2 regions of the Halomonas sp. HL-93 genome follow, and region 1 is predicted to be linked to the other one. Evidence: predicted binding sites of a transcription regulator. Region 1 holds the regulator's gene; the other holds the start of a gene.
What was found. The regulator FliA, encoded in region 1, starts transcription of late flagellar genes. The targets are predictions, from matches to a motif close to CTAAAGTTNNNNNNNNNNCNGCCGATA.
Positions count from the first base shown of each region.

Region 1 (5,807 bases):
TGGACGAGCTTCTGGAGGGGTACCCGCCGCCCCAGCGCATGCTGGGCATGACGTGGTCGCCACGCCGCAATGAACGTGGCTGTGATTGGGCAATGCCCGATATAGGGCTCGATGCAGATGGCGCCTGGATGGCGCTGCCCTGGCTACAGCACCGTCAGCCAGCCGGTTGGCAGCCGCGCATGGCAAACTTTAGTGAGCGCGATGGTGTCGCGGTCCATTTATTACCTGCCTTACCCGACAGCGAGGCATTGTCCTGGCTGGAGCGCCAATACTTGACCTGGGTCAGCTTGGCCCCGCCAGCCCTCAGGGTACACTTGCACGGCGAACGCTATGCGCTACGCCAATTGTTTGTGGAAAGCACGCTCAACCACCGCGTTAACGTGCGTTTCCGTGGCCAGCCGATGGCCCTGTGGACGGCCTATGCCGAAGTCAGCGATCAAGACGGACGGGAGTTGCTGGCGTGGTACGGCGAAGTGCGCGATCCGGAAAGTGCTAAGGTAGTCACGCGGCGTTATTGGCTTACACCTGCGCGGTTGGGCAATGAGGTGCTGAGCCTGTTGGTGACCCAACTGCAAAGCGAAGGGCTTTCAGCAATGACCCGTCGTGCCTGGCAACAGTTAAAAGATGCCGACAGTGGTGAGGTAAGCCCAGAGGTGCGATTGCTGATGGCCAGTGGTATCGCCGCCGTGGCGGGGCATCTCGACTGCGCTGACGATGAGGCCGCCAGTGCATTGCATAGTGACGTGTTGAACTTGTTGGGCAGCCGTCGGCGGCGGCGCGATACAGCGCTGCTCGATGCTCTGGTGTATGCCTTTATGGCCCGTGATGCGATCCGCCAGCTGGGTGGCGTTCACCGTGAGGGCTTGGTATGAGCGCTCATGACCAAGCCGCCGGGCTACGCAAGTGGGCCGACCTGCAGCGTCAGCAGCGGGGCGATGAAGCGCCCCCTGAGGCAACGGAATCGCCCCGGCCGATGGCCTACCGGTCGCCTGTTGTACCCAGCGCAGCGGCCATGATGCCGCCCGTCGGGCCACCTGTACCGAAAACGCCGTTAATGGTGATTGGGTTGCCCAACGCTGGGCCGGTTCAAGTACGTAAGGTTAGCGCGCGGCTAGGCCAGTGGGCTGCATTGGGACGCGCCTGGGCCAAGGACCCAGCCGACTGGGATATTCGTATTGTGATGCCGGATGCGCCCGAACTGGCACGACTTAGCCAGGATCATCGTCGCTGGGCACTATGGATACACAGCGATGCCGATGCGTTTGGGCGCATGTACCATGTATTGAAACAGCTAAGCCAGCATAACGGCCCGCAGCGTCTACTGGCGTTGCACGAGCCTAATTTGCCCAGGCAAGGTCTGTTGGAAAACCTACAGCAGGCGGCCAAGAACTATTTAGGCATCGAGCTGCTATTGTTGGCCCGCTGAGCGCGGCGAACGCCTGTAAAGCGCCTAATAAACGGGGCTAATTCGCTCATGAAAAGGAACCAAGCATGCTAGGCTATTGGCGTTATGTAATTAGCATTTTGGTACTAGCAGTGGGGACTGGCTCGTTAGCTCAGGCGGCGTCCAGCAGTTGGGTCACGCAAGTGCCGGGGCTTACGGTGGCCATGAGCGACCGCGCCAGCCGCAGTGATACGGCGCGTCCCCCAGCGGGTGTCGCCGCACCGACGGCGGTCATTGAGCGCGTCCAATGGCAATACCAGCATCCCCCCGGGGCAGCGCTTCAGTCCTGGCTATGTCATCCTGAGCGTTGTGTTCCTTTATCAGGGATGCGTGGGGAGACCCGTGCTTTATCAGGGCTAGGTGCGACAACGCCGCTGCATTTTCAGTTTGCGCTACGGCCAGGGCAGCGGCCCGTCAGCATTAAAGGGTTGCAGATGATTATAAATTATCAGTGAGTCAAGGTGGTTTAGCCGCGAGGCAAGAGGATGTATACAGCACAAGGCAGGATCGAACAAAGTGAGCTGATGACGGAGTACATGCCACTGGTAAGACGTCAGGCCTTGACGCTTCAAGTCAGGTTGCCAGCCAGCATTGAGCTGGACGACTTAATCCAGGCGGGCATGATGGGTCTATTAGAGGCCCTAGGACGCTTCGATGCCACTCAGGGCGCTACCTTTGCGACGTTTGCTAGTCAGCGCATTCGCGGCGCCATGGTGGATGAGTTGCGCACCCGCGATTGGCTGCCCCGCAGCGTCCGGCGCTCTGCCCGGGCCGTGGATGAGGCTGTCAGGCGATTGGAGCAATCGCTGGGGCGCGCCCCTGAAGAAGCAGAAATTGCGGCCTCGTTGGATATGCCGCTTGGCGATTATCAGCAACTGCTGCATGACACTAATAGTGGGCAGTTGCTGCCCTTCGAAGAGTTGGTGGCCGATGGCAGTGAGCCGTATAGTCGTGAGGCGAGTAGTTCGCCGTTCGATCATTTGCTAGATGGCCAACAGCGGGAAACGCTAGTGGCCGCCATTGAGGCATTGCCCGAGCGTGAAAAGCTGCTTATGGCGCTGTATTACCAAGAAGAATTGAATTTAAAAGAAGTAGGTGCTGTGTTGGGCGTTACTGAATCACGCGTTTCCCAACTGCATAGCCAAGCGGTGAGTCGCCTGCGCGCAAAGTTAAACGATTCGGCGTAGTCGTGACGGCAAAAACGGCGGGGAACGCGCTGCTGTTTCAACACCCCGCGCTAACGCGTCCCGTATTTAATGCTTTAAGGAGCACGACATGAATCCATCGACGCTGATAGGTATATGTGCCAGCATCCTGCTGTTGGTAAGCGTCTTGTTTTTTACTGCTGAATCGCCGGAAAGCTTCTTCAATTTACCGGGGCTCGCTATTGTGGTCACCGGTACGCTTGCCGCCACCTTTATCAGCTATCCACTTAAAGAAGTGCTCCGTGTGGTGCGTTTGGTCGGGCTTGTCTTTCGCCGCGAAAATACCTATGTGCGTGACGATATCAACGAACTGGTTTCCATGTCGCGGCTATGGTTTAAGGGCGATGTTCGCGCCGTTGAGAGAGAGCTTGAACATACCCGCAACCCGTTTTTACGTACCGGTATCCAACTGGTTATCGCCAACACCAAAGAAGACGAAATCTTCGATATGTTGCGCTGGCGTATAGCGCGGCTAAAAGCGCGCGAGCATGCGGAAGCGCAAATTTTCCGAACCATGGCCACTTATGCACCGGCGTTTGGCATGATTGGCACGCTAGTAGGCCTGGTCAATATGCTGGAAGTCATGGATTCCGGCAATCTTGACGTCATTGGCCCGCGTATGGCGGTGGCCTTGCTGACGACCTTCTATGGTATTTTGCTGGCCAATCTGGTGTTCAAGCCTGTCGCGGTAAAGTTGGAGCGGCGCACCGAAGAACGGCTGATTACCATGAATATGGTATTGGAAGGGATTTCACTGATTACCAAGCGCCGGTTGCCTTCCTTTATCGAAGAAACGCTCAATTCGTTCATCGCTAATTACCATGACGAAATCCGTGAACCTGACGTTAAGAAGCCGCGCACCCGCACAAGTGCTGCTGCCAAAGGGTAGCGGCCATGTTAGACAGGGATACGCGACAGACCTTAGAGGCGCCGCTGCTAACGGGTGGAGAGGATGATGGTTGGCTAACCAGCTACCTGGACGTGCTGACGTTATTGCTTACCCTGTTCGTATTGCTGCTGTCTTTGGCCCCGCCGGGCGGTAACGATGAGGGTGCCGCCGGCAGTGTCGCCGAGGTGTCTCCCGGCGCTATCGAAGACCTGCCCCTGGCCACCTTGGCAGCCGGTATCCAGCCGCGGCATAGTGGCGTGCAACCTCGCTTCGACGGCATTCGTATCCCCGGGGTGGACGTATCCCAAGGCCAGGAAGGCGTGACGCTGCGCATCAACGATAGGCTGTTATTCGATAGCGGGCGGGCACAGCTTACCGGTCAGGGCCGCGATCTCATTGCCAGCCTAGTGGATGTATTGAATGCCTTTGAAGGGCAGGTATCCGTCGAAGGACATACCGACAATGTGCCCATTGCGACCTCGCGCTTCCCATCCAATTGGGAGCTCTCATCAGCTCGTTCCATCGCGGTGGTTCGCCATTTAGAAAGCCAAGGGCTCAATGTTGATCGCATGCGCGCCGTTGGCTATGCCGATACCCAGCCGATAGAAAACAACGCCACGTCGCAGGGACGAGCCGCTAATCGACGGGTTGAACTTGTGCTTAGGCAACCGTCAGCGCGCGAGTAAATAACCTCTTACAACCCTTACGAAGCCTGCTGACACAGGGCCTGCATGCGCGCCAGCGCTTCCCCTGCGCCCTCCAGGCTAAACGTCATATACCAAGGCTCTTCATCGCCTTGATCAAAGCCCAGGAATATCCGCTCACCGTCGCTCATGTCGGCGATTAAAGCGTCGATATCGTTTAAATAAAAGTGGGCATAAAAGCCGTTATCGGCGCGCTCGGTAATAAATTCGGCAACGCTGTTGAGTCGTTCGCGCTCATCGACGCGTAATCGCGCGGGTACCAGATCGTCCGCCCGGCTTTCTCCTTGGGCGGCGTCCAGCTCAACGCGCATTTCCAGCCACGGCAAATCGCATACGCCTTGGGTGGCGTTGACGCTCAAGGTGGCATCCGAGTAGCTATGGGTCTCCACCGCACGAAAATGCCGCTCTTCACCGAGGGTCAATGACATTGACTGCCAGTGACCGTGGGCTTGATCGTCTTCGACGTTAAACGATACGGCATAAGCCGATGGCAGCGATAAGACCAACGCCGCGCCAAGCGCGGGGTAAGCAAGTGCTGAATAAAAGCGGGACATTAACGGCATGAACAGGCCCATCATCTGGAAAACCCTTAGCCTATCGTCTGATGGCCAAGGGCAAAAGACTAACGCGCTGATTTTTCTATATATGGTAGAAAAAGTGTGAAAAAACGGCCGATGTAGTGCAAAGTCAAGGCTATACTTCATTTGATTGCCCCGTATAATCGTGCTGATTAACGCGCCATTTCCACCGCCGTGAAGGAGTTTTGCGACATGAGTACTGCTACCCAGGCTATGAACACTTCGAACGATGTCCCACTGCAGGAGCCGTCGCGAGAAATTTGGGACGCTAAATATCGTCTCAAAGATCGTCATAGTCAGCCGGTGGATCAGGACCTGGGCGCAACCTTCGAGCGGGTGGCGAAAGCCCTGGCGGAGGTGGAAGGCGATAAAGCCGATGAGTGGCTGCCCAAATTTCGCTGGGCGTTGGAACACGGCGCGATTCCCGCCGGGCGAATCCTCTCAAATGCCGGCGCTGAAGCCTATAAGCCAGCGGTGAGCCTGATTAACTGCACGGTGTCGCGCACCATTCGCGATTCAATGCGCGATATTCTGGATTCCGTAGTGGACGCGGGCATGACGCTCAAGTCTGGCGCGGGCATCGGCTACGACTTCTCGACGCTGCGGCACAAAGGGGCGTTTGTGTTTGGCGCTGGCGCGGGCACCAACGGCCCGCTGGCGTTTATGGATATCTACGACAAGATGTGTTTCACCGTGGCCTCCGCCGGCGGCCGTCGCGGTGCGCAGATGGGCACCTTCGATGTCGGCCACCCCGACGTGCGTGAATTTATCCAGGCCAAGCGCGAAGCCGGGCGCCTGCGTCAGTTCAACCTCAGTCTGTTGATCACCGATGAGTTCATGGAGGCCGTGAAGCGCAACGCCGACTGGCCGCTCGCCTTCCCGCTGCACCCCGGTGAAAAAGACGACGTCAGCGCCGAGGACATCATCTACCGTGACTGGCCAGTGGTCGAGGAAGGCTACACGGTTGACGATGAAGGCCGCGTGGCC
Region 1 covers NZ_LT593974.1:3,850,217-3,856,023, reverse strand. The annotation lists gene flhF (flagellar biosynthesis protein FlhF) at 1-872, shown strand, start outside; gene GA0071314_RS17910 (hypothetical protein) at 869-1,426, shown strand; gene GA0071314_RS17905 (flagellar protein FlhE) at 1,492-1,899, shown strand; gene GA0071314_RS17900 (RNA polymerase sigma factor FliA) at 1,930-2,631, shown strand; gene GA0071314_RS17895 (motility protein A) at 2,720-3,538, shown strand; gene GA0071314_RS17890 (OmpA/MotB family protein) at 3,544-4,224, shown strand; gene GA0071314_RS17885 (hypothetical protein) at 4,242-4,820, opposite strand; gene GA0071314_RS17880 (adenosylcobalamin-dependent ribonucleoside-diphosphate reductase) at 5,013-5,807, shown strand, end outside.

Region 2 (5,807 bases), 900 kb from region 1:
GCAGGTGTTGATAAGGTTCTTCATAGCAAGCATCTGGGAAGTCAAAGGTAATCCCGGCATCGCCAACCATTTCAGGCATACCACCACGATTTGTAATTAGCGCTGGAATGCCATTGAGCATGGCCTCTGCCAGCACGCGCCCGGAGCTTTCCCACCATAGGCTAGGAGCAACCACTACTCGGGCCCGACCGTAAGGCCCGCGCATATCGCTGGTATTAGCAGTGACGGTCACATTGTTCAATGAGCTACGCTGCCCCCCCATTCGGCGTGTAGCCTCCTGCAGCACGGCTGTCCAGTCGGCTCGCGCCTCTACCACTTCAAGCTCAATATCGGGCCTCTCCCGCTCCAGCTTTACTGCCAATTGCACAAACACGCTGGCACCTTTTTGCCAGCTCGGGTTAACAAACACAAGGCGCTTACGCTCATGGTGCTCGGCAATAAAGTTTTCCGGGGCGATGAACTTGCCCACCGGCTTGGAGATAAAACCGGTCGTATTGCGGTACATATCAGCCGTAGCCTGGCTGTCGGTAAGGATCAAATCCACATCACGACACCAGCGTGGCGCTTTATAGTTGCCGTTGGCCAGGTAGAAAGCGACTGGAATACTGCGGTCACGAGCTTCATCGGCAATCAACATATCCAGAGTTTGGCCACCATAGAACCACACAACATCCGGCTTGAAGGAATCCAGCAAATAGAGGTATTGGCTGTGCCAAAGTCCCTCCTCATGTGTCGTAAAATGATTACGGTTGTGGCTGCAGCCAACCACCAATTGATGCGTCAACGGGCCATCTTCAACTTCGACTAGCTGGTGCAGATGAGCGTTGAGATCAGGGAATTGTTCTTTCAGCCGCCCCATTCCTTTGGGGTTATCGAAAACAGTCGCACCTAGCACCTGAACTTCATAGCCACGAGCTACCAATTGCAACAACATTTGGCGCACAGTCATGCTAGCACCGCTGGACGTATCTAATAAGCAGAAAGGGTTAGCCCAAAGTATGCGGGGCTTGCGTTTTTGAGTAGTAGACGAGGAAGTATTGTTGACCATGAAGCAGCTCGCACGGAAAATTTGCAGTGTGCCTAGCTTACTTTGCTTGCGCTGCCAGCAAAGGCGCGAATGCACCCATATTTGAGTAGCTATTCTAACGATTAGGCTCGATAAGAGGCTGAAACAAGCTTAATAGCCTGTTATAAAGCTCATTTAACGACAGGTTTAACAACAAAAAACGGGGCCAACTGGCCCCGTCGTTACTTTCTTATAAACCTTAGCGACTAAGCCATTAGCCCAGCAGAGACAGTACAGACTGTGGCGTCTGATTAGCCTGCGCCAGCATAGAGGTACCGGCCTGCTGAAGAATGTTAGAACGCGTCATGTTAGATACTTCTTCGGCGTAGTCAGCATCTTCAATACGCGAGCGGGCTTCAGAAAGATTGGTAGAAGTTGTCGATAGATTGTCGATTACCGAGTCGAAGCGGTTAAGCGTAGCACCCAAGGTCGCACGATTGGTATCAAGTTCCGTAGTGGCGCTATCAACTGAATCAATTAAACTTTGGAAGTTTTGTTGTGCAGTACTACCACTGGTAGCAGTTGCATCATCAGAATCTCCAGCTGTAAATTCACTACCAGAGATACCGCCACCACTCAAACCAAGGCCCGAGACAGTAGCATCAACCGTTGCCACTTCAATAACATCTTCATCTTCAGTGTTAGAACCAACCTGAATACTTAACCCACCGCTACCGCCTCCGTTCAACAAGTCGGTACCATTGAAGTTATTGCTGTTAGCAACACGATCAATCTCTTCAAGGCGCTCATTGATTTCGGTTTCAATGGCTGCACGATCCTCATCGGTGTTCGTGTCGCTGGCACCCTGAACCGCTAGCTCACGAATACGGCCTAGGTTGTCGTTAATTTGGTCAAGACCGCCTTCCATGGTCTGAACCAGAGAGATGCCATCGCTAGCGTTACGACTAGCCTGGTCCATACCTTTGATCTGGGCGCTCATTTTGTTGGCGATAGCCTGACCAGCAGCGTCGTCTGATGCGCTGTTGATGCGTAGGCCAGAAGACAGGCGCTCTTGAGATTTGGCCAACATGGACTGAGAGTTGGACAGGTTGTTCTGGCCGATCAGGGCCGTAATGTTCGTGTTGATTACAGACATGAGATAACTCCTTGGGGATTACTTGGCCAATCAGGCCTGTTTGCGGCGCCGTTGTCGCCGTTATATTAACTAACGGCTTGTCAGGGAAATACTTTAGGTATCAGCCCGCTATTTTTGTAAAATAAAGTAACCAGCCGTTTATTGCGTATTTAAGCCCATAAGCTGCTGGGCCAAGTAGGAACTCATTTGATTCATCTGAGCCACGAGGCCATCCAACTGGCCAAACTGCTTGCGGTAGCGCTCCACGCTTCGCTCGATACTGTTTTCCATACGCAGCTTGCGTTCATCCAGGCTTTCAATTCGGAGCTCAGCACTACTCAACGAGCTTTGAATGATGCCCTCATCCGCCGTAATGGTTTCAAGCGTTGAATTTAATCGCCCTGCAAAGCCGCCTTCATCCGTATCGCCCGCAAAAAAGGCGGCGAGCCCTTCAGGGTTGTTGGCTACAGCATCATCTAGCTTGGTTTCATCAACGGCTAACCGCCCACGCTCATCAATAGCGATACCTAGTTGCGAAAGACGTGAAATATCACTGGTTCCGAAGTTTTCAGTGATATCCCGGCGTAGGCGGTCTTCAATGGTACGAACGGTGCGGTCGCCCACTAGCTCGCCCGAGGTTTCGCCTTCGCCGTTGTAGGCGGTCATTCGACCAACCGTGGACTTCATTTCGTTGTAGTTACTGACAAACTCATCAATGGCTCCTCTCAGCGCTTCTTCATCACGCTCAATCACCAGCGAAACAGGGTTTTCAGAGACAGCTGTGAGGTTAAGCGTTATCCCTTGAATAGCTTCTTCAACCTGATTGGTTTTACTGGTGATCGTAATACCATTTACATCCAACTCAGCATCTTGCCCCGCACGAAGCGTGGCATCATCCATATTGAGTTGATCCAACCCCTCAAAGCCAATGATAGAGGCCTCTTCCCCAGTATCTTTTGTGCTGAGCGCCAAGCGATAGCCCGACCCATCGTTAACGATGGAGGCGGTGACACCAGCTTCTGCATCTTCGTTAATTTGGTCTCGCACATCTTCGAGCGTGCTGCCTGCGGCAACCTCGAGCGTATGAGTGCTTAGTGGCTCAGCATTTACGTCAAACTCGCCGCCGGTATACGTTGCCCCGAAGTTAAGGGTCAAGGTGGTATCGGCAGTTGCCACCACGGTACCTTGCGCCACGCTACCTGAAGCAACGCTGCCTGCACTGGCAAGCTGGGTTACGTTAATATTATAGCGGCCCGCATTAGCGGTTTCGCTTGCGGTCGCTATCACACCGTCGCCATTGACGGTGGCTTTTTGCTGCTTAAAAGAAGCAACATCGTTCAGCGTGGCGACAGCGTCTTGCACTCTGCCCATTGCGGACTGAAGGCGTCCATAGGCAGAAATCTTGCTTTGCTCATTGTTTTGGCGCTCGATTATCGGTGTAAGCTTTTGTCGCTCCGCCGACTGGAGCTGATCCAACAAGCCGTTGAGATCAAGGCCAGAACCAACGCCGAGTGAGGTAATGGTTGCCATGTTGGACAGCTCCTAGTGAATTTATGTTGAGGTAGATGGCTTAATTAATCGGCACCAACCGCGATAACTTTAGGAAAATCCTCCTGAACGAACAAAAAAAAGCCCGACATTACATGCCGGACTTTTTTACTGCGGATATTTAACTATTTATCAGCCTGATAGCTGCACCCATTATCACCCAAGCTGTTCAGTCAGGTAAGCGCTTGTCTGGTTCATGTCGCCTACCATGCTATCCAGGGCAGAGAATTCCTCACGGTAACGCTCAACCGTTGTATTGATACGCTCCTCGGTGGTTGAAAAACGCTCACCCAGCCGCTCTAGCTGGCTTTCAGAAGACGTGATAGCGCCTTCCAGCCGACCATTAGTGCCAATTTGCTGTTCAATCGCGGTGCTTACCTGGCCTGCCAAGCCGCTGTTTTCGCTATCACCGGCAAAAAAGCTGGCAAGCTCATTGGGCTGATTGGCAATCGCGCTGTCTAGTTCGTCCTCATTGATAGCAAGCGTCCCATCGAGCTCTAGCGAAATACCCGCATCAGACAGCACATTGAAACCATCACCGTCCACCACGCTGCTGAGTGCTGTACGCAGAGAGGACTCAACGGCACGGGTAGCATTATCACCACTTAAATCAGCCGCTTCACCAGATTCAGAATCAAAGGCGGTTAGCTCGCCAATAGTGCCTTTGAGAGCATTATAATCGTCAACAAAAGCAGTAACTTGTTCACGAATCGAATCGCTATCCTGCTCAACCGTTACGGTGCTTGAAGAACCTGCTTCGGTTAGGTTCAGGGTAACTCCCTGGATCGCATCTTCTACTTGGTTAGTAGGGCTCGTGATATCAATACCGTTAACGTTAAAGGCAGCATCTTCGCCTGCCTGCACAACCTGTGCATCGCTTGTTTGCGCATCGGCTGAGAGGATATCGGAAAAGTTGGTGCTTTCAATACTGGAAGCTGCACCGGTTTCGGTTGAATTCACAGCCAAACGGTAACCATCACCGTCGTTAACGATGGAGGCATTCAGACGGCCATCACTTTGGGTGTTTACAGCGTCGCGCATGTCTTCCAGTGAGCTACCGTCTGCAATACTGATAGGGTCGATATCACCTTCGGCCAAGTTAAACGAAAGCGATTGATCACCATCAATAACCGCTTCGTCGGAAGTATCTAAACGCTCAGTAACCAAGCTGCCTGCAGAGGCAAGTTGATCGACCTGAACGTTATATTGACCCGGCTGGGCATCATCGCTACTAACCGCGCTAACACCACTGCCTTCAACATCCGTCGAGAGGCTTTCAAACGTAGCTGGGTCATTGAGCTTTTCAGCTGCACTTTGAAATTGCGAAAGGTCGCTCTTCAATTGCCCATAGGCAGAAATTTGCGCTTCTTCCGTCTCAGCTTGCTGCTGGATCGGTTCAAGCTTTGCCTGCTCTGATTCTTGTAGCTGGCCGAGTAGTCCGTTCAGGTCTAGGCCTGAACCAACACCGAGTGAAGAAATAGAAGACATAACAACATGCGCCTTGTCTGATGCATTTTGCTGCGCTAATCATGCCAATGCTTCTATTACGCCTTGAAGCCTCGCGCAGCACTTACTTCTCGTATTACCTAAACCCGTCGGCTTATTTATAAGTAACTTTAACTACCATAGCCTTTTTTTTCGTAACGATGTGTTTCCTCACCGTGAATGTTTGCTATTAGCAGAAGTTAACTGCGCCGCCCTACCCCAACATACATCAGCCCCGCCGCCTCCGCAGCGCTGGGGGTAAACAGGTTGCGCCCATCCACCACCAGTCTGTCATTCAACTGGTTGGCCAGCCATTCAAGGTCGACGCTGCGAAACGCTTTCCATTCGGTACAGATCACCAGAGCGTCAGCGCCTTTCACTGCCTGAATGCGGTCGCCGGCGAGCAGTAAGTCGTCACGCTCGCCATAAATCCGGCGGCATTCAGCCATGGCTTCGGGGTCGAAGGCTTGCACCTTGGCGCCCGCCTGCCATAGCGCCTCCATCAGCGTGCGGCTGGGCGCTTCGCGCATGTCATCAGTGTTGGGTTTAAAGGCAAGCCCCCATACCGCGATGGTTTTGCCGCTTAGGTTACCCAATACAGTTTGCAGTTTGGTGAACAGCGTTTGCTTTTGC
Region 2 covers NZ_LT593974.1:602,812-608,618, reverse strand. The annotation lists gene GA0071314_RS02705 (glycosyltransferase) at 1-949, opposite strand, end outside; gene GA0071314_RS02700 (flagellin N-terminal helical domain-containing protein) at 1,281-2,162, opposite strand; gene fliD (flagellar filament capping protein FliD) at 2,301-3,671, opposite strand; gene fliD (flagellar filament capping protein FliD) at 3,846-5,177, opposite strand; gene GA0071314_RS02685 (UDP-glucose dehydrogenase family protein) at 5,375-5,807, opposite strand, start outside.
Region 2: the regulator FliA is predicted to act here: its motif matches at 2,233-2,259, upstream of GA0071314_RS02700 (flagellin N-terminal helical domain-containing protein).